2 regions of the Arthrobacter sp. NPDC092385 genome follow, and region 1 is predicted to be linked to the other one. Evidence: predicted binding sites of a transcription regulator. Region 1 holds the regulator's gene; the other holds the start of a gene.
What was found. Region 1 encodes HrcA, which represses chaperone genes, less so after heat shock. Its sites were predicted from a motif close to TTNGCACTCGNNNNNNNCGAGTGCNAA; they were not measured.

Region 1 (9,610 bases):
CGGTACTGTGACCTGCCGCCGCACCCTGCGAGGCAGCGACCTCGGGGCACAGCACGATGTCGCCGAGGAGCCCGGCGGGCGTCACCCGACCCGGCGTGCCCGGGCGCAGCTCGTCCATCGGGAAGGAGAGCACGTCGGTGGGGCCGGGCTCGTCCATCCACTCGATGTGGAGCTTCTCCATCGCCGCCGTGTCCACCATGATGATCGACAGCTCGGCCTCGGGATGGACGAAGAGGGATTCGAGGAGGAAATTGACGAGACGGACGAGGGACTCCCCGTCGACCTCGTACCCCGACTCGTTGTTGACCTCGACGCTCATCGGGCTGCCACCGGCCTGACGGCGCGGGACTGGCCGGCGCGCTGCTCCTCGTCCCATGCGCTGTAGGCGGTCACGATATCGCCGACGAGCCGGTGGCGGACGACGTCGGTGGCGTCGAGCTCGCTGAAGTGGACGTCGTCGACGTCGCGGAGGATCTCGCTGACGACCCGCAGGCCGGAACTCGTGCCGCCGGGGAGGTCCACCTGCGTGATGTCTCCGGTCACCACCATCTTCGAGCCGAAGCCGAGGCGCGTGAGGAACATCTTCATCTGCTCGGGCGTGGTGTTCTGGGCCTCGTCGAGGATGATGAACGCATCGTTCAGGGTTCGTCCGCGCATGTACGCGAGCGGCGCGACCTCGATGGTGCCGGCTGCCATCAGGCGCGGGATGGAGTCCGGATCCATCATGTCGTGCAGGGCGTCGTAGAGCGGTCGCAGGTAGGGATCGATCTTGTCGTTGAGCGTGCCGGGGAGGAAGCCCAGCCGCTCTCCCGCCTCGACGGCGGGCCGCGTGAGGATGATCCGGTTGACCTCCTTCTGCTGCAGCGCCTGCACGGCCTTCGCCATCGCGAGGTAGGTCTTGCCGGTGCCCGCCGGGCCGATGCCGAACACGACGGTGTTGCGGTCGATCGCATCGACGTACGTGCTCTGGTTGAGCGTCTTGGGGCGGATGGTCTTGCCCCGCGAGGTGAGGATGTTGACGGACAGCACCTCCGAGGGCCTGGCTGCGCTCTGCGTCTTGAGCATCGTGACCAGTTGCTCGAGGACCTGGGGGGAGACGGTGGCGTTGTTGACGGCCATGGTCCGGATCTCGCCGATGAGCCGTTCGGTGCGCAGCACGTCCGCCGACGGTCCGGTGATGGTCAGTTCGTTACCCCTGGCCTGGAGGCCGACGCCGGGGAACGACTCCTCGATCAGGCGGAGGGCCTCGTCATTGGAGCCCAGCGCCTGCACCATCTGCGCCGTCGATTCGAAGACGAACGTCCTGGTGTCCAGTCCTGCCGCATTGATGCCTGTCGAAGATTCGCTCATAGCTCGGCCGTCCGGCCTCTGATCGCCCCTCAGTGGAGTAGTCGTCCTGATGATGTGCTGCTGGAGTCGCAGAAATGCCAATGCTACGCCATCCGTCTTTTGTCAACAGGAGCGGAGCGGCCTTGATTCCCGCCCCTGTGCTTTCCCCGACGGAGGATCGAGCAGCACTCGGGTTTCATCGCGAATCGGCAACGGCTTCGTATCGATCAGGTTTCAGTCCCCGCGTGCGCACCTTTTCCTGCAGCCGTGCCATCCTCCCTGTGCCAAGCTGAAACAGGTCCGGCGGGCTCGGGAGCCGCCTGCGGTGCGCGTCCTGGTCGACGCCCTCCTGTCGGAGCACGCGCCGGACCACGACGCATTCCACGACGCATTCCACGAATCGATCCGCGCACCGGCGCGCCTGACGGAAGGGGGCCGGCATGAACGAGCAGGACCCCCTGAAGAGGAGCCGCCTGGGCTTGCGCGGAATGCTCCTGGCCTCCGGCACGGTGCTCGTGGCCAGCAGCGTGTTCCTCGCCCCGAATGTCGGCCTGCCGCAGGGCAGCGCCCCCACGACCGCCCTTGCCGAGCCCCTCTCGGCCGCTGATGCCGGCGCGGAGGCCGGGCCGGCCGACGCCACGATCCAGGCCCAGGCGGCGGCGGACCCTGCCGACCCGCTCCTGCCGGTCTACTGGCTGGGCGACGTGGACGGGAGCGACAGGCTGTTCCGGGAATTCCTGGCGGCGCCTGACGAGACCACCGGCGACCCCATCGCCGATGCGGTGCAGCTCATGACGTCGGGGCGGCCACTGGATCCCGACTACCGCTCGCCCTGGCGGAAGGCATCGAGCGTACGGTCCTCGATCTCGACCAAGAACGTGATCACCCTCGACATCTCCTCCGACGCCTTCTCGGAGAAGCTCGGTGCGGACGACGCGCGGCTCGCCCTGCAGCAGCTCGTCTACACCGCGACGGCTGCGGCGTCGAACGCCGGCCTGATCCAGGGAGGCGAGGCGAGTTCCCTCGTCGTGCTCGTGGATGGAGCAGCGGACTACCGGGCCTTCGATTCCGTCGACCTCGGCGGCGAGTGGACCCGCGACACGTCGACTCTCGCTCCCGTGTGGATCATCGACCCCCAGGAGGGGGTCGAGGCGGAATCCGCCGGGCTGACCATCCACGGCCTCGGACCGGCCTCGGAGGACTCGCTCTCGTGGCGGATCGACCGCAGCACGGACGGCTCCGAGGGCGGCGACACCGCTCTCTTCAGGGACGGCACGGTGGACATCCTGCCCGAGGACGGCGCTCCCGGTGCCTATTCCTTCTCCGTGACGCTTCCCCCCGGACGGTACGACATCACGGTGTCCGCCCCCACCGGCAGCGGCAGGGCCGAGGACTCGAAGACGGTCGTCGTCGGGTAGCCACCCCGGAGCAGGGGAACCCGCTCGCGGGGCCTACCAGCGCCCGAGCAGGTGGTTCAGCAGGACCAGCGCCGCCGGGCCCGCCGAGGACGAGCGCAGCACGTGGGGTCCGAGCCGGGCCGCACGAGCGCCGACGGCCAGCAGCTTCTCGAGCTCCGCCCCGCTGATCCCACCTTCGGGCCCGACGACGACGGCGGTGGACGACGGGGCCTCGAGTGAACCGGCGGCACGGAGCGCCGACACCTGCTCGGCCAGGGAGGACCCGGCGTCCTCGTGCAGGACGACGACGCGGTCGACGGTCGCAGCAGCCCAGGCGGCCATCCGCGAGGTGTCCATCACGGCATGGACCTCGGGCACGAAGGATCGTCGGGACTGCTTCGAGGCAGCGCCCACGAGGGACACCCACTTCTGCCGACCCTTCTCCGCCCTGTCGCCGCGCCATCGGACGATGCTCCGTTCAGCGTGCCACGGCACCACGGCGTCGACGCCCAGCTCGGTCGCCGACTCCACGGCCTGCTCGTCGCGACCGCCCTTCGCCAGGGCCTGGACGAGCAGGAGCGTGTGGCGCGGCGCAGGGTCCTGGCCGGCCGTCTCCACCAGGACGTCCACGGTGCCCGTCCCCACCGCGGAGATCATCCCGCCGATCCGGTAGCCGGCGCCGTCGGAGACGTCGATGCGTTCCCCCGCGGCGAGGCGGCGCACGGTCGCCGCGTGGCGACCCTCGTCCCCGCCGAGGACGAAGACGCTGCCCGGGGACGCGGCACGGACGGCCTCACCGGGCCCGAAGAAGAGGGGTCGCGTCATGCTCAGCGGTTCCCGAGGCGCTCCCGCAGGCGTGCGAACACGCCGGAACCGCTGCTGGCCAGCTGGCCGTCCGTGTACTCCTCGTTCCGCAGTTCCGCGAGCCTGCGCAGGAGCTCCTCCTGCTGCTGGTCGACGTTGCGCGGCGTCTCCACGTTGAGGTGGACCCGCAGGTCTCCCCTGCCCTGGTTCCTGAGGTGCGTGACGCCCAGCCCGCGGAGGGTCAGGATCTCGCCGGACTGCGTGCCCGGCTTGATCACCAGCTCCTGGTCGCCGTCGTACGTGTCCAGGTGCACGCTGGTGCCCAGCGCGGCCGCCGTCATCGGGACGCTCAGCGTCACGTGCAGGTCGTCGCCGTCGCGCAGGAAGGTCGAATCGGTGGCGACGCGGATCTCCACGTAGAGATCGCCCTGGGGCCCGCCCGCGATGCCGGCCTCGCCCTGGCCCGCCAGCTGGATGCGCGTGCCGGTGTTGACGCCGGCGGGGACCTTGATGGTCAGCGTGCGGCGGGCGCGGATACGTCCCTCGCCGCTGCACTCGTGGCACGGGCTCGGGATGACGGTGCCGTACCCCTGGCAGGTGCCGCAGGGCGCGCTCGTCATGACCTGGCCGAGGATCGAACGCACGGCCCGCTGGACCTGGCCCGAACCGCCGCAGATGTCGCAGGTGCGGGGCGAGGTGCCGGGCTGGCAGCACGTGCCGTCGCAGGTGGGGCACACCTCCGCGGTGTCCACCTCGATCTTCTTGTTCGTGCCGAAGACGGCGTCCTTCAGGTCGATGCGCACGTTGATGAGCGCATCCTGCCCGCGGCGCGTCCGGGAAGGAGCGCCCGGCTGCTGGCCGCCTCCGCCGAAGAAGGTCTCGAAGATGTCCTGGAAGGCGAAGCCCGAGCCCGAGTAGCCCGAGCCGTAGCCGTTGTCGGTCCCGTTCTCGTTGCCCGTCGTGTCGTAGACCCGCCGCTTCTGGGGATCCGACAGGACCTCGTAGGCGTGACTGACGCGCTTGAACTCCTCCGACGCGTCGTCACCGGGGTTCACGTCCGGGTGGAGCTTCCGGGCGAGCTTGCGGTACGCCTTCTTGATTTCCTCCCCGGTCGCGCCCTGCGCCACACCGAGGACCTCATAGTGATTACTCACTCGTGCACATCACTTCCTGTTGGAGACTTCTGTCTTCTGCTCGCCGGCGGTGCCGGCGGGCGATACTGCGGCTGCCGTAGCCGGGCTACTCCTCGAGGATCCTCGAGAGATAGCGGGCGACGGCGCGCACCGCGGCCATGGTCGTCGGGTAGTCCATGCGGGTGGGACCGAGGATCCCGAGCTTCGCGCCGGCATCCGGACCGTAGCCGGTCGCCACGACGGAGGCTCCCGAGAGGCCTCCGTAGGGGTTCTCGCTCCCGATCCTCACCGAGATGCCCCGGGCGTCGTACTCCATCTCGGACAGCAGCCTCAGCATCACCACCTGCTCCTCGAGCGCCTCGAGGACGGGACCGATGCTCAGCGGGAAATCACCCGTGGACCTCGCGAGGTTGGCCGTCCCGGCCAGCAGGATCCGGTCGTCCCGTCCGAGTCCGGCAAGCTGCTCCAGCGCCTTCACGATGGTACCCCCGTGCGCCCTCAGTGCAGGAGGCAACTGGGACTGCGCGATCCCGAGCTCGGCCGGCAGCGCCGACAGCTTGACGCCGGACACGGCAGAGAGGATGCGCTGCTTGAGTTCGGCGAGCTCCGCCTCCTGGAGATCGCCATCGGTCCGCACGATGCGCTGCTGCACGGTGCCGTTGGTCGCGATCAGGACGACCAGGATCTGCTGGGGTGCGAGCAGCACGAATTCGATGTGCCGGACGGACGCACCACCGACGCGGGGGAACTGCACGACGGCGACCTGGTTGGTGAGCTGCGCCAGCAGCCGGACGGTCCGGTCCATGACGTCGTCGAGGTCCTCGGCACCCTCGAGGAGGGTCTGGATGGCCTTCTTCTCGGGGGCCGAGAGCGGCTTCACCTCGGAGATGCGGTCGACGAAGAGGCGGTAGCCCTTGTCCGTGGGGATCCGCCCGGAACTGGTGTGCGGGGCCGCGATGAGACCCTCCTCCTCGAGGACGGCCATGTCGTTGCGGATCGTGGCGGAAGAGACGCCGAGCTGGTGGCGGTCGACCAGCGCCTTGGATCCGACGGGCTCCCGCGAATGGACGTAGTCCTCGACGATGGCCCGGAGCACCTCCAGGCGTCGCGGTTCACTCATTCCTGTGCACCTCCGGATCTGTCCCGCACTCACGACCACGCTTCCAGGGTGGTCCCGGCCAGTTAGCACTCGACACACCCAAGTGCCAAGTCTAGTACGTCCGGAGCGATTGTTAGCATTGGGAACCCGGGCTGCGGCACACCGCCGAAGCCCTCGTGGGAAGGACAGGCCGGCATGGAGTACGGCTGGGGAGCACAGGATATTTCGGCTCCGAAGCGGGCCGTCCTGCCCGACGTACCCGTCGAGAAGGACATGGTCCTGGAGGACGTCCAGAGCGGTTTCGTCGGCGCGGTGGTCCGCGTCGAGAAGTCCGGCGGGCTGCATGTCATGGTGCTCGAGGACCGGCGCGGCAAGCACCGCACGTTTCGGCTCGGCCACGGATTCCTCCTCGACGGACAGCCCGTCCACGTCGTCGCGCCCGTCCTGCGCGCCGCTCCGGCGGCCACGCGGACGGCGTCGGGCTCGGTTCGGGTCGAGGGCGCCCGGGCGCGGACGGCGCGGGCCAGCAGGATCTGGGTCGAGGGCCGGCACGACGCCGAACTGGTGGAGAAGGTGTGGGGCGACGACCTCCGGCTCGAAGGCATCGTCGTCGAGCCGCTGCACGGCGTCGACGACCTCGAGGGAGCGGTGAGGGCGTTCGGGCCCGGGCCGCAGCGCAGGCTCGGGATCCTCGTGGACCACCTGCTGCCGGGGACCAAGGAATCCCGGATCGCGCAGCAGGCGATGACCGTCCCCGGAGCCCGCAGCCACGTCCTGATCGTCGGGCACCCCTATGTCGACGTCTGGCAGGCGGTGAAACCGGCCGCCCTCGGGCTCGACGCCTGGCCCGTGGTGCCGCGCCACCAGGACTGGAAGACGGGCATCCTCGCCGGGCTCGGGTGGCCGCATTCCGACCAGGCAGCCGTGGCCCACGGCTGGAAGCGGATCCTCGCCGGGGTGAGCACCTACGCCGACCTCGAGCCCTCGCTGCTCGGGAGGGTCGAGGAGGTCATCGACTTCCTGACCGCTCCCCCGGGCACCGCCTGAGCAGTCCGCTACTCGTTACCACGTATCCTTGGAGCACCTTCCGGGGAGAGTTCTCCGCCAGCCAGCAAAGGAATTTCGTTGTCCAATACCGCCGACCACCAGCACCACGGACGGGGCGAGTCGCAGCCGGTGTTCGAAGGCATCCCGGCACAAGCCCTTCCACTGACGGCATCCGAGGATCGCCAGTTCGCGACACTGGCCCACTTCGGCGGGATCCTGGGTTTCATCCCTTCCCTGCTGATCTTCCTCATCTTCAAGGACCGCGGCCCGTTCACGGCGCAGGAGTCCAGGGAGGCGCTGAACTTCACGCTTCCGCCCACGATCCTCGCCCTGGCGGCCTGGCTCCTGTCGCTCGTGCCGGAGATCGGTGGCATCTTCGCCGTCGTGAACGCGCTCATCTGGGTGACGCTCACGGTCTTCTCGGTCAATGCCGGCATCCAGGTCAATCGCGGACGCCCGTACCGTTACCCCGCGAACCTGCGCCTGATCCGCTAGCTCCAGCCAGGCCGTCCGGTTCCACGCCCGTCCGGTTCCACGCCCGTCCGGTTCCACGCCCGTCCGGTTCCACGCCCGTCCTCTTGCACGCCCGTCCTGTTCCACGCCTGGCGACGGTCGCCGACGCACCGCGGTCGCGTCCGGCCATACCCCCCGCTGGTAGCTCGGACCTCAGTCGGGCAGGAGCCTCCGCACCACGGCGTCCGCGAGCAGCCGGCCCTTGAACGTCAGGACCACGCGACCGGCGAAGGCCGCAGCCGGCTCGACGAGCCCGTCGGCGATCAGCCCGGCGACGGCCCGACGGCCCGACGTCGTCAGCACGTCCGTCGCGAGGCCCTCGCGCAGCCGCACCCGCAGCATCACGTCCTCGACGTATCGGTCCTCACCGGACAGTTCCTCGCGTCCGGCGGCGGGAGAGCGGCCCGCGCCGAGGGCGTCGGCGTAGGGACGCGGATGCTTCACGTTCCACCAGCGCGTGCCGCCCACGTGCGAGTGCGCCCCGGGTCCCGCACCCCACCAGTCGCTGCCACGCCAATAGGCCAGATTGTGCCGGCACTCGTCCGCGGGAGTCCGCGCCCAGTTGCTCACCTCGTACCAGTGCAGGCCGCCGTCGGTCAGCATCTCCTCCGCCAGCGCGTACTTGTCCGCGTGGTCGTCGTCGTCGATGGGCGGCACGAGGCCGCGACGGATACGGGAAGCGAGCCGCGTCCCCTCCTCGATGATGAGGGCGTAGGCGGAGATGTGGTCCGGGCCGTAGGACAGGGCCGTGGACAGGGACGTCCGCCAGTCCTCCAGGGACTCTCCCGGCGTGCCGTAGATCAGGTCCAGGCTGACCTTCAGCCCGGCCTCGCGCGCCCACTGCACGGCCTGCGGCACGCGTTCGGGCGAATGCGTGCGGTCGAGCACGGCGAGGACGTGGGGCACCGCGGACTGCATGCCGAACGAGACCCGGGTGAAGCCTGCCTCCTTCAGCACGCGCAGCGACTCCGGGGTCACGGAATCGGGGTTCGCCTCGGTCGTGACCTCGGCGTCGGGCGCGAGGCCCCACTGCGCGGTGGCCGCGACCAGGATCGAGGCGAGGTCCTCCGCCGGGAGCAGTGTCGGCGTGCCTCCGCCGAAGAAGACCGTCGACAGAGGCCGGGCCGGTACGCCTGAGGACTCCAGCACCTGCGCCCCGAGGGCGAGCTCGGCGAGCACCGAGCCGGCATAGGCGTCCTGGGATGCCCCGCCGCCGAGCTCCGTGGCCGTATAGGTGTTGAAGTCGCAGTAGCCGCAGCGGACCGCGCAGAACGGGATATGGACGTAGAGGCAGAAGTCGCGCCCGAGCGCTCCCTCCGCGGCCGCCGGCGGCAGGACGCCGTCCTGGGGCGCCGGCATGCCGAGCGGGAGGGCGCTAGGCATGCCGGATACCCCGTGTCGCAACGTACGCGGTCACTTCTTGGCTTTGTCCTTCGACTCGTCGGAGGACAGGGCGGCGATGAAGGCTTCCTGGGGCACTTCCACGCGGCCCACCATCTTCATGCGCTTCTTGCCTTCCTTCTGCTTCTCGAGCAGCTTGCGCTTACGGGTGATGTCACCGCCGTAGCACTTCGCCAGGACGTCCTTGCGGATGGCCCGGATGCTCTCCCGCGCGATGATGCGCGCTCCGATGGCTGCCTGGATGGGCACTTCGAACTGCTGGCGCGGAATCAGCTCACGCAGCTTGCCGGTCATCATCACGCCGTAGGCGTAGGCCTTGTCGCGGTGGGTGATGGCGCTGAACGCGTCCACCTGCTCGCCCTGCAGGAGGATGTCGACCTTCACGAGGTCGGACACCTGGTCGCCGTCCGCCTTCCAGTCCAGGGAGCCGTACCCGCGTGTCTTCGACTTCAGGAGGTCGAAGAAGTCGAACACGATCTCCGCCAGGGGCAGGCGGTACCGGATCTCGACGCGATCCTCGGAGAGGTAGTCCATGCCCCCGAGGACACCGCGGCGCTGCTGGCACAGTTCCATGATCGCGCCGACGAATTCCGAGGGCGCGAGGATGGTCGCGGACACCATCGGTTCGCGCACCTCCGCGATCTTTCCGACAGGGTACTCGCTGGGATTGGTGACCTTCAGGACGCGCTTGTCCTCGAGGGTGACCTCGTACTCGACGTTCGGGGCGGTGGAGATGAGGTCGAGGTTGTACTCCCGCTCGAGGCGCTCGCGCGTGATCTCGAGGTGCAGCAGGCCGAGGAAGCCGACGCGGAAACCGAAGCCCAGTGCCGCCGACGTCTCGGGCTCGTAGACGAGCGCGGCGTCGTTGAGGGTGAACTTCGCGAGGG
Region 2 (11,765 bases), on a different contig from region 1:
GGAACGGCCACCCCGCTCACCATGGCCATACCGTCCCCGGAGGTCCGCAGCATGCTCATTCATCCTTGTTCGTCGACGCTTCGTGCGCGCCCATCCTCCCAGACCCGTGCGGGTCCGCGCAAAAAGGGGTGGGAACGGGGCACCGCTGCGGCGTCGTGCACAAGCTTGATCCTGATGCGGCCCGAGATGCGGCGTGTCCCGGCCCGACACGCACTTCGGCCGCTGAAGGGCGTGCACGAAGCCGGGCCGGGCCGTGCTGCTGCGCGCCGTCATGAGGCGGAGGCAGGGCTGGATGCCTGGCCGAGTATCGCGATGCGGAAGCGGGTGCCGTGCGAGGACGCTCGCGCCGGATCGCAGGGACCGTCAGGAAGTGCTCGGGGGCAGCGCTTTCATACGACGGTGGGCGGCCCAGGCAGCACCGGTCGCCACGAGCGGAATGGCGAGGAGGATGACCGACGCGATGGTCACGAGGGCGAAGGACACGATGCCGATCCAGGCGAGGACGGCCGCGTAGGCCAGCGGAACGACGACGAGGGCATCCGGCCGCGAACCCGTTCCAGGGTCGTGGGCCGGCTGTGCCCGAGCTGCCCATACCGCAGCGGCAGTGAGGGCGAGCGGCAGGAGCAGCAGGACCAGGAGCGTCCCGCTACCGGTGACGCCGACCACCGCGAGTGCTCCGAGCCAGGTCAGCACGGCGACGAACCGGGTCACGACGGCGAGCAGGCGCGCGCGCTCGAGCCGGGTCGGGAAAGCGACGACGAGATCGGTGTCGGTCATGACGGCTCCCTGCGGTCGGTCCTGCTGCGTCGCTGGTGCAGCAATGAGAGCACGGCATCGGCGGCGGCGCCAGGGGCACCGCTGCGGCGTCGTGCACGCGCTTGATCCTGATGCGGCCCGAGATGCGGTGTGTCCCGGCCCGACACGCGCTTCGGCCGCTGAAGGGCGTGCACGAAGCCTGGCCGGGCCTTGCTGCTGCGCGCCGCGGCCGGCCCGTGACGGAACTGTGCACCGATGTCGCAGGGACTGCTGTTGATACGCTCGGTGATGCCGGGGAATCGGCGAAGGACGCCGCCGAGGACGCCTGGACCGGGCCTCCGGCTGAGACCGAGGCACCGCGCCTGCCATCACTGCCCCCTCGAAAGGTCCTGATGTCCGAGACCACGGTGTCCCTCACGGAACACGAGATCCTCGCCCTGCTCGCGTTCAACGACACCGAGCCTGCCGCCTACACCCGCGACGTGCTGCGCCTGTCCGGGGCCGAGCAGCGGGAGACCCTGGTCCGCGCCGGCCTGGCCACCCTGCTGGTGCGGGAACAGGCCGTCCTGCAGGGTGAGAACCTCGTGCTGCAGGGCGCCGTCCAGCAGATCGCGGGAATCATGGCGACGGCCGGCGGTTGGCTCGAAGTCGCCGTGAGCACGCCGCAGACCAGCTACATGCTGTTCGCGGTCCAGTCGGCGGGCGGCAGCTTCATCATGAGCGCCGGTACGCATGGCGTGCACTCGTTCAATCCGATGCCGCAGGACAAGCCGATCCTCCTGTTCGCGCTCGACGTCGCGAAGCACTACCTCGAGTCCACCGATCCGGTCTCGAAGGTCTCCGTCCGCGCAAAGCATCACGGCTTCGGCACGGAAGCGCGCGTGGCGACGCTGCTGCGGAACACCGACGGGACGGTGAGGCTCGCCCTCGGCGACGAACCGGGAGCACCGCTGACGGAGCCCGCCACCGGGCACGAGCTCGAGGAGTTCGCCCGGGCGCTGGCTCTCGACGGGCGCTAGGCGGACGGAGGCCGACGGCGCCGCGGTCCGCCGCGTCCCCTGTCCGTCCATTCCTGCCCGTGTGGTCCGCGCCGGCGTCAGGAGTCGAGGTTGCGTCGTATCTCGAGGTACCGGGCCGTTGCCGCGGTGCTCGGCTCACCCGGCCGGCAGAAGTTCAACCCGGCGAGCTTCGGGTGCGACCGCTGCACGACGACCCTCCCGTCCACCATGGTCGCTTCGAGGGCAGCCAGCTCTTCCAGGAATCGTGGATCCTTCCTCGCGGTCGCGTAGAACGAGAGCGTATGCACGTAGAAGAAGAGGTTGTAGCTCGCGAACGGATAGGAGACCTGCAGGAACAGCGAGCCGATCCCGAAGTGGCATGGACCGAGCGGTGCACGGGTGGTCCAGTGGGCGAGCAGGAATTCCACCGCCGCATGGAGCCCCTCGGCGCGGGCGGTGTCCCCTGCCAGCCGGAAAGCGTCGAGGGCGGCAAGCGTGGGGCCCGGGTTGGAGGCATTCGTCTCCGGTCCCCGCCCGTAGCTGAACTTCCGGCACCGCCAGCCGCCGTCGTCGTAAGGGGTCTGCCACAGGTGGTCGAAAGCCGCAGAGAGCCGGGGGTCCGCGGCGTGCCCCAGGTGACATAATGCCCGCGTTGCGTTGATGGTGTGGCAGGGGTAGATCGCGCCCTGCGGCGAGATCCTGAACCGGCCGTCCTTCCGCTGCGAGCTGAAGATCAGCGCTGCGGTCTCACTGAGCACCGACCCGCGTGGGTCCATCCCGAGCTCCGCCAGCATCACTGCGCAGTCGAGGGTGGTGAACAGACTGCCCTTGCTGATCCGGCCGTCCGGCGTCGCCCAGTAGTCGGCGCCGTTGTCGTGGCGGCGCGCGAGGATCGCCTCGATGTCGGAGGTGTCGGCCGGGAATCGGGCGCTGTCCGTCATGCAACCACGATCGTTCCGTCCGCGGGCAACCCATAGGGTCGAAGGTCCCGGGCCGTCCCTGTGGTGCCGGACGCCGGCAGGGGTGGTCCGCGTGTCAGCCCTCCGGGAGCTGGCTCTCGAACATGCGGTAGTACCGGCCGCGCAGGGCCACCAGCTCGCGATGCGTGCCGGATTCGACCACCCGCCCGTCCTCGAGCATGTACACGATGTCCGCCTTCTCGATCGTGGCGAGCCGGTGGCTGATCGCGATGATAGTCCGGGACCGGTCGGCGAAGAGGCGCGTGAAGATCCGGTGCTCGGCGAGGGCGTCGATCGCCGAGGTGGGCTCGTCCATCACGACGAAGGGTGCGTCCCGGTAGAAGTTCCGCGCCATCGCCAGGCGCTGCCACTGCCCTCCCGAGAGGCCGCTGCCCTTCCGCCCCCGCGGGTCCTCCATCCAGTTGCTGACGTAGTTGTCGAAGCCGTTCGGCATCTTCCCGATGAACTGCGCCGCCTCGGCGTCAGCGGCGGCCCGGCGCACTCGACCATCGTCGCGCGGCCGGTGGACGTCCCCGAAGTAGATGTTGTCGGCGGCCGTCGCGAACTCGTACCGCAGGAAGTCCTGCGACATGACGGCCAGGTGCTGGTGCCAGTCGTCGATCCCGATCTCCCGCAGGTTCCGCCCGTCGAGCAGCACCTCTCCCCTGCCGGGCTGGTACAGGCCCGCGAGGACCCGGATGAGCGTCGACTTCCCCGCGCCATTCTCGCCCACGATGACCACGTGCGTCCCGCGCTCGAAGGACATGGAGATGCCCTTCAGCACCTCCGCCTCGCTCCCCGCGTAGGTGAAGTGGATGTCCCGGAGTTCGACGACGGACGGCACCTCGGCGAGCCGGCCGGACGCGCCGGTGGACAGCGGGAAGTCCATGAACTGCTCGTAGTCCTTGAGGTTCGCGAGGTCCTCGTCGATGGAGCTGAGGGAGGACACGAGGTTGTTCGCGGTGCTCAGCGCGCGGCTCACGATCTGCTGGACGTAGAGGAACTGGCCCACGGGCTGGGCGCGCGCGATGATCTGCCCCACGATCCAGACGAGTGCGAGCAGCTCGGCCCCGTACTGCAGGGCATCCGCGAGGAGCTGTTTGGGGATGTACCGCTTCTGGAAGTCGAGCCGCCGCTTCTCGTCGGCGTCCCGCAGGCTCGAGCGCAGGTCCATCAGATAGCCCACGATCCCGTAGAGGCGCATCTCGGCGATGTGCTGCGGCTTCATGAGGTTTGTCTCGATCATGCGCCGTTGCCGCCGGGAATCGACCTGGGTGTTCCAGTGCGCCATCTGCTCCCGCGAGAGCCGGAACTGCAGGTAGACGCTCGGGATGATCGCGACGAGCACGATCAGCGCGACCCACCAGCTGACCAGCAGCAGCGCCCCGATGGCGAGGACCACGGAGGCCAGCTGCGTGAAGATCGCGGCGATGCGGTCGAGCACCCTCGCGTAGGAGTCGGAGAACCGGCGGGCGCGGTCGTAGAGGTCCACCGTCTCCTTGTCGTCGTACCGCCAGAATTCGAGCGCCAGGAACCGCTCGTACATGCGGTCCCCCACGATCGCGCCGACGCGGAAGCTCAGCACCTGCTGGATGTACCGGTCCACGCTCGTGAAGGCGCCCCAGAGCAGCCCGAGGACGGCCGTGACGATCACGTAGGTGACGGCGGAGCGCCCGGCGTCGGGGTCCCCCGCGTAGGCGGCGGCGAGCGCCGTCGTCGTGAGCGACGCGAAGTAGGTGGTGACCAGCGGAAGGACCGCCGAGATGAGCGAACCGGCGACCTTCATGGCGACGGCGCCCGGTGACGCCTTCGCGCTGACTACCAGCACCTGCCCGACGGCGCGGGCGTAGGGACCGAGGCGGAGCTTGCGGCGGGCGGCGGCCTCGGGCTGCGGGAGGCCGCTCATACGGCATCAGCCCCCTCGGGCTGCGGGAGGCCGCTCACACGGCATCAGCCCCCTCGGGCTGCGGGAGGCCGCTCATACGGCATCAGCCCCCTCGGAGAGGGGGCTGATGCCGGCGGTCGGGTTACTTGGAGCCGTAGTTGGGTGCCTCGACCGTCATCTGGATGTCGTGCGGGTGGGACTCCTTGAGGCCGGCCGCCGTGATGCGGACGAACTTGCCCTTGGCCTTCAGCTCGGGGATGGTGCGCGCGCCCGTGTAGAACATGGTCTGGCGCAGTCCTCCGACCAGCTGGTACGCGACCGAGGCGAGGGGCCCGCGGTAGGCCACCCGGCCCTCGATGCCCTCGGGGATGAGCTTGTCGTCACCGGTGACATCGGCCTGGAAGTAGCGGTCCTTGGAGTAGGAGGTGTTCTTGCCGCGCGTCTGCATGGCTCCGAGCGAGCCCATGCCGCGGTAGGTCTTGAACTGCTTGCCGTTGACGAAGATGAGCTCGCCCGGAGCCTCGGCGGATCCTGCCAGGAGGGACCCGAGCATCACGGTGTCGGCGCCGGCCACGAGTGCTTTGCCGATATCGCCCGAGTACTGCAGCCCGCCGTCGGCGATCACGGGGACGCCGGCGGGGATGGCCGCCTTGGCGGATTCGTAGATGGCCGTGACCTGCGGGACGCCGACACCCGCGACGACGCGCGTGGTGCAGATGGAGCCCGGGCCCACGCCCACCTTGATGCCGTCGGCGCCGGCGTCGATCAGGGCCTGGGCGCCCTCGCGGGTCGCCGCCTGGCCGCCGATGATGTCGACGTGCGCCGCGGACTTCTCGGCCTTCAGGCGCGAGATCATCTCGAGCACGCCGGCACTGTGTCCGTTGGCGGTGTCGACGAAGAGCGCGTCGACGCCGGCCTCGACGAGCGCCATGGCGCGCTCCCAGCCGTCGCCGAAGAAGCCGATGGCCGCGCCGACGCGAAGGCGTCCGTCGTCGTCCTTCGTGGAGAGCGGGTACTGCTCCGCCTTCGTGAAGTCCTTGACGGTGATGAGGCCGCGGAGGATCCCTTCGTCGTCGACGAGCGGGAGCTTCTCGATCTTGTTGGTCGCGAGGAGGCTGATGGCGTCGTCGCCGCTGATGCCCACGTGCCCGGTGACGAGCGGCATCTTCGTCATGACGTCGCGGACCAGCGTGCGCGGGAAGTCGCGCTCGAGCACGAAGCGCGTGTCGCGGTTGGTGACGATGCCGAGCAGGTGGCCGGTCGCGTCGACGACGGGAAGGCCCGAGACGCGGTAGTGGCCGCACAGCTCGTCGAGTTCCTGCAGTGTTGCCCCGGGGCCGATGGTCAGCGGGTTCGTGATCATGCCGGACTCGCTGCGCTTCACGCGGTCCACCTGGTCCGCCTGGTCGGAGATGGACAGGTTGCGGTGGATCACGCCAAGGCCGCCCTGGCGTGCCATGGCGACGGCCATGCGGGATTCGGTCACCGTGTCCATCGCGGAGGAGAGCAGCGGGGTCTTCACGGTGATGCGCTTGGAGATGCGCGAGGACGTGTCCGCCTCGGAGGGGATGACGTCGGTGTGGCCGGGCAGCAGGAGGACGTCGTCGTACGTCAGGCCGATGAATCCGAAGGGGTCGTGGGTCTCGTTCTGGCCGGACTGCTCGCTCACTGCTGCGCCTCTTTCGGTGTCACCGGGTGGGGGTAGGGGCCTTCGGCGGATGCGCCGGCGGGCCCTGTCAGTCTAGAACTATTCGCGGTGGCGCCCTATTCCGGTGACAGCGCTCACGTCACCGGCGCGGCGCGGCCTTCAGCCCCTGTCCGGACGCGGTGCGACGTACCGCGAGGGCCCATCCGCCGGGACGCCGCCGAACCACGTATCCTAGGAGGAGTATCTCCCCGGGAACGCCGGGGACCACCTGAACGGCAACGCCGGGATCGCCGGCCTCGACGACGTACGTCTGACGGCCTCGTCCCCGCCTCCCCGCACCGACTGAGAGAAACCTAATCTGTGAATAAACGACCTGCCGCACTGAAAGCACCACGGGAACTGGCCAAGGGAGCCATGCGCATCGTCGCTCTCGGTGGCATCGGTGAGATCGGCAGAAACATGACCGTCTTCGAGTTCGACGGCAAGCTGCTGATCGTCGATTGCGGTGTCCTGTTCCCCGAGGAGCACCAGCCGGGCGTCAACGTCATCCTTCCCGACTTCTCCTACATCCGGGACCGCCTCGACGACGTCGTCGCCGTCGTGCTGACGCACGGCCACGAGGACCACATCGGCGCCGTCCCGTACCTTCTGAAGGAGCGCGCCGACATCCCCCTGGTCGGTTCGCGGCTCACGCTCGCCTTCATCGAGGCGAAGCTCAAGGAGCACCGCATCACGCCGAAGACCGTCCAGGTCAAGGAAGGCGACCGCCGCACCATGGGCGGGTTCGACCTCGAGTTCGTCGCGGTGAACCACTCCATCCCGGACTCCCTCGCCGTCGCCATCCGCACCGCGGCCGGCATGGTGCTGCACACGGGCGACTTCAAGATGGACCAGTTCCCCCTGGACCGCCGCATCACGGACCTCGGCGCCTTCGCGCGCCTCGGCGCCGAGGGCGTGGACCTGTTCCTCACGGACTCCACGAACGCCGACGTCCCCGGTTTCACGACGTCCGAGAAGGACCTCGGCCCGGCGATCGACGCGGTGTTCCGCACGGCGCCGCGCAGGATCATCGTCTCGAGCTTCGCGAGCCACATCCACCGCATCCAGCAGATCATCGACACGGCGCACCGCCACAACCGCAAGGTGGCGTTCGTGGGCCGCTCGATGGTGCGGAACATGACCATCGCGGCGGACCTCAAGTACCTGAACATCCCGCAGGGACTGCTCGTGGACTTCAAGAAGCTCGAGCGCAGCGACGACCACAAGGTGGTCCTGATCTGCACCGGTTCGCAGGGCGAGCCCATGGCCGCCCTCTCGCGCATGGCCAACAACGACCACGCCATCCGCATCACCGAGGGTGACACCGTGCTGCTGGCCAGCTCGCTCATCCCGGGCAACGAGAACGCCATCTACGGCATCATCAACGCCCTCACCGAGATCGGCGCCAACGTGGTCCACAAGGGCAACGCGAAGGTGCACGTCTCCGGCCACGCCAGCGCCGGCGAACTCGCGTACTGCTACAACATCGTCAAGCCCCGCAACGTCATGCCGGTGCACGGCGAGTGGCGCCACCTGCGCGCCAACTCGGAGATCGCCGTCGCGACCGGCGTCGATCCCCGGAACGTCGTCATCGCCCAGGACGGCGTCACCGTCGACCTCGTGCGCGGCCGCGCCACGCTCTCGGGCAAGGTGGAGGCCGGGCTCGTCTTCGTCGACGGCGACAGCGTCGGCGGCATCACGGAGGAGGACCTCGTGGAGCGCCGCCGCCTGGCGGAGGAGGGCGTCGTCACCGTCCTCGCGATCATCGACCCCGACAACGGCGACATCGCCGAGGCCCCCGAGTTCTTCACGAAGGGCTTCTCCTGCTCGGACGAGGACCTCGACAAGGCCGGTGCCGCCGTCGAGAAGGCCCTCCGCGACTCCGCGTCGAACCGCCAGGGCGGCCGCCGCCAGGATCCGGAGGACATCATCGAGCGGGCCACGGCCAACTGGATGCGCCGGTACTACAACCGCCAGCCGGTCGTCACGGCCATCGTCGTCGACGCGTAGGGCAGCGCCTCACCCAGCACCACCCGGAGCCCCGGCACTCGCGCAGAGTGCCGGGGCTCCGTCGTCCGGTGGCGCACTGGAGTGCCGGCCGGGCGGACCATCCCACTGGACAGGCTGTTCGGGTGGGAATGTTCGAACATTCCCACCGGAAGGTGCCGCTGGGTGGGACGTCCGGCCGGCGGCCCGGGGCTGACCGGCCGGGAACGCAGAAGCACCCCGGCTCCGAGGAACCGGGGTGCTTCAGCGTGCTGGAAACCGCGCGGGCCGGAGCCCCGGCGTCCTAGTGCGAGTGGCCGTGGCCCTCGTCGTCGGACTCCTCGGGCTTCTCGACCACGAGGGTCTCCGTGGTGAGCACCAGCGCCGCGATGGAGGCTGCGTTGCGCAGGGCGGAGCGCGTCACCTTCACCGGGTCGATGATGCCTGCGTCCACGAGGTTCTCGTACTCGCCGGTCGCGGCGTTGAAGCCGTGGCCGTCCTCGAGGTCGGAGACCTTCGCGACGACGACGTAGCCCTCGTGGCCCGCGTTCTCGGCGATCCAGCGCAGCGGCTGGGCGAGGGCGCGGCGGACGAGGCCGACGGCGGTGGCCGCGTCGCCCTCGAGTGCCAGGACATCGGGATCGGTGTCCAGGGCCTTGCCCGCGTGGACCAGTGCGGAACCGCCACCGGCCACGATGCCCTCTTCGAGTGCGGCACGCGTCGAGGACACGGCGTCCTCGATGCGGTGCTTCTTCTCCTTGAGCTCGACCTCGGTGGCCGCGCCGACCTTGATCACGCCGATCCCGCCGGCGAGCTTCGCGAGGCGCTCCTGGAGCTTCTCGCGGTCCCAGTCGGAGTCGGTGCGCTCGACCTCGGCGCGGATCTGCGCCACGCGGTCGGCGACGTCGGACTCGCTGCCGGTGCCGTCGACGATGGTGGTGGCGTCCTTGGTGACGGTGATCCGGCGTGCGGATCCCAACACCTCGAGGCCCACCTGGTCCAGCTTCAGGCCGAGGTCCGGGGAGACGACCTGCGCACCCGTGAGGGTGGCGATGTCCTGCATCATGGCCTTGCGGCGGTCACCGAAGCCGGGAGCCTTGACGGCGACGACGTTGAGGGTGCCGCGGATCTTGTTGACCACGAGCGTGGAGAGCGCCTCGCCCTCGATGTCCTCGGCGATGATGAACAGCGGCTTGCCGGCCTGGAGGGCCTTCTCGAGCAGCGGCAGGAACTCCTGCAGCGAGGAGATCTTGCCGGAGTTGATGAGGATGAGCGCGTCCTCGAGGACGGCTTCCTGGCGCTCGGCGTCGGTCACGAAGTACGGCGAGAGGTAGCCCTTGTCGAACTGCATGCCCTCGGTGAGGACGAGTTCGGTCTGCGTGGAGGAGGACTCCTCGATGGTGATCACACCATCCTTGCCGACCTTGTCGAACGCCTCGGCGAGGAGGTCACCGACCTCGGTGCTCTGGGCGGAGATGGAGGCGACGTTGGCGGTCTGCTGGCCGACCACCTCGCGGGCGTTCTCGAGCAGGCGCTTGGCGACGGCCTCGACCGACACCTCGATGCCGTGCTTGAGCTGTCCGGGAGCGGCGCCGGCGGCCACGTTGCGGAGGCCTTCCTTGACCAGGGCCTGCGCCAGGACGGTGGCGGTGGTGGTTCCGTCACCGGCGACGTCGTTGGTCTTGGTGGCGACTTCCTTGGCCAGCTGGGCGCCGAGGTTCTCGTACGGGTCGTCGAGTTCGATCTCACGGGCGATCGTGACGCCGTCGTTCGTGATGGTGGGCGCGCCCCACTTCTTGTCGAGCACGACGTTGCGTCCGCGGGGGCCCAGCGTCACCTTGACGGTGTTCGCGAGCTTGTCCACGCCGGCCTCGAGGGCACGGCGGGCGGCGTCGTTGAATTCCAACTGCTTTGCCATTTGTTGGTTCCTTTCAGGCTTGTGCAGCGAGAAAAACCCCGGCCACTGCGGGCCGGGGCTCTTCCAATCGGGGTACTACTTGACGACGACTGCGAGGACGTCGCGGGCGGAGAGCACCAGGTACTCCTGGCCACCGTGCTTGACTTCGGTTCCGCCGTACTTCGAGTAGATGACGATGTCGCCCTCGGCGACGTCGACGGGGACGCGGTTGCCGTTGTCGTCGACGCGACCCGGTCCAACTGCTACGACTTCACCCTCCTGGGGCTTCTCCTTGGCCGTGTCCGGGATGACGAGGCCGGAAGCAGTGGTCTGCTCGGCTTCGAGGGGGCGGACAACAATACGATCCTCAAGAGGCTTAATAGAGACCGACACTCGGGCTCTCCTTTGCGTTCGATACCAATGGAATGTAGGCCGTCGGGCTGGGCGTGAACCGTCGTCGCGGTGCCGGCGAACGCTTCCCTCGGGATTAGCACCCACTAGGAGTGAGTGCCAACTCCGACTGTATGCAACGGCTAGCACTCGGTCAAGGCGAGTGCCAATCCTGGCGGCTTCCGGGACGCGGGGTGACACGCGACACAACGAATACATCACGCTTCGGTTGCGTAATTCCCGAGCTCCCCTCTAGATTCGGAGAGGTAAGGCATTCCTTACTTCCTCGGCGGCCGGCGAGCCCGGCCCTTCCTCCACGGAGTTCACCCCATGGCACACGTGCGCCTCGCCGTCCTTTCCGCAGCCGCTGCGGCCACCCTCGCCCTGTCGGCGTGCGGCGGTTCCTCCGAAGCTGCCGACGAGCCGGCAGCGGCGTCGAGCGTCTCGGTCGAGCACGCGCAGGGCACCACCGAGGTCCCGGTCGACCCCGAGACGGTCTTCACCTTCGACCTCGGCGCCCTGGACACGCTGGACGCACTCGGGGTCGACGTCGACGGCGTACCGCAGGGCACCCTGCCCGAGCAGCTCTCCGCGTACGAGGGTGGGGACATCACCAATATCGGATCCATGAAGGAACCCGACTTCGAGGCGATCGCCGCCGCGGCTCCGGACCTGATCATCATCTCGGGGCGCGTCGCCGACTCCTACGACGAGCTCTCGGACATCGCGCCGACCATCGACCTCAGCGTCGACGCCGCCGACCCGATCGCGAGCTTCACCGAGCACACCGAATCCCTCGGCCGGATCTTCGGCAGGGAGGACGAGGTCGTCGACCGCCTCGCAGCCCTCGACGGGAAGATCGCCCAGACGAAGGAAGCCGCGGCATCCGCGGGCAACGGCCTGATCCTGATGACCAGCGCGGGCGAGCTCACGGCGTACGGTGCCGGGTCGCGTTTCGGCCTGATCCACGACGTGCTCGGTGTCGAGCCCGCTGCCGAGGTGAAGACCGAAGGCACGCACGGCGAGGCCGTCTCCTTCGAGTACATCGCCGAGATCAACCCTGCCCACCTGTTCGTGATCGATCGCGACGCCGCCGTCGGTGAAGCCGGCGCAGCCGGCTCCGCCGTCCTGGACAACGAGCTCGTCAACGGCACCGATGCCGCCAGGAACGGCGCCATCACCTACCTCGACTCCGCGAGCTGGTACC

Region 2: the regulator HrcA is predicted to act here: its motif matches at 10,702-10,728, upstream of groES (co-chaperone GroES).

Annotation. Positions count from the first base shown of each region.
Region 1 covers NZ_JBIVQL010000006.1:19,735-29,344, forward strand. The annotation lists gene ybeY (rRNA maturation RNase YbeY) at 1-319, opposite strand, end outside; gene ACIQCY_RS09155 (PhoH family protein) at 316-1,350, opposite strand; gene ACIQCY_RS09160 (GerMN domain-containing protein) at 1,770-2,747, shown strand; gene ACIQCY_RS09165 (16S rRNA (uracil(1498)-N(3))-methyltransferase) at 2,781-3,551, opposite strand; gene dnaJ (molecular chaperone DnaJ) at 3,554-4,684, opposite strand; gene hrcA (heat-inducible transcriptional repressor HrcA) at 4,770-5,783, opposite strand; gene ACIQCY_RS09180 (DUF3097 family protein) at 5,958-6,809, shown strand; gene ACIQCY_RS09185 (DUF4870 domain-containing protein) at 6,888-7,304, shown strand; gene hemW (radical SAM family heme chaperone HemW) at 7,476-8,705, opposite strand; gene lepA (translation elongation factor 4) at 8,736-9,610, opposite strand, start outside.
Region 2 covers NZ_JBIVQL010000002.1:207,471-219,235, forward strand. The annotation lists gene ACIQCY_RS04075 (hypothetical protein) at 364-777, opposite strand; gene ACIQCY_RS04080 (hypothetical protein) at 945-1,775, shown strand; gene ACIQCY_RS04085 (hypothetical protein) at 1,853-2,695, opposite strand; gene ACIQCY_RS04090 (ABC transporter ATP-binding protein) at 2,790-4,619, opposite strand; gene guaB (IMP dehydrogenase) at 4,741-6,267, opposite strand; gene ACIQCY_RS04100 (ribonuclease J) at 6,661-8,295, shown strand; gene groL (chaperonin GroEL) at 8,576-10,189, opposite strand; gene groES (co-chaperone GroES) at 10,265-10,561, opposite strand; gene ACIQCY_RS04115 (siderophore ABC transporter substrate-binding protein) at 10,889-11,765, shown strand, end outside.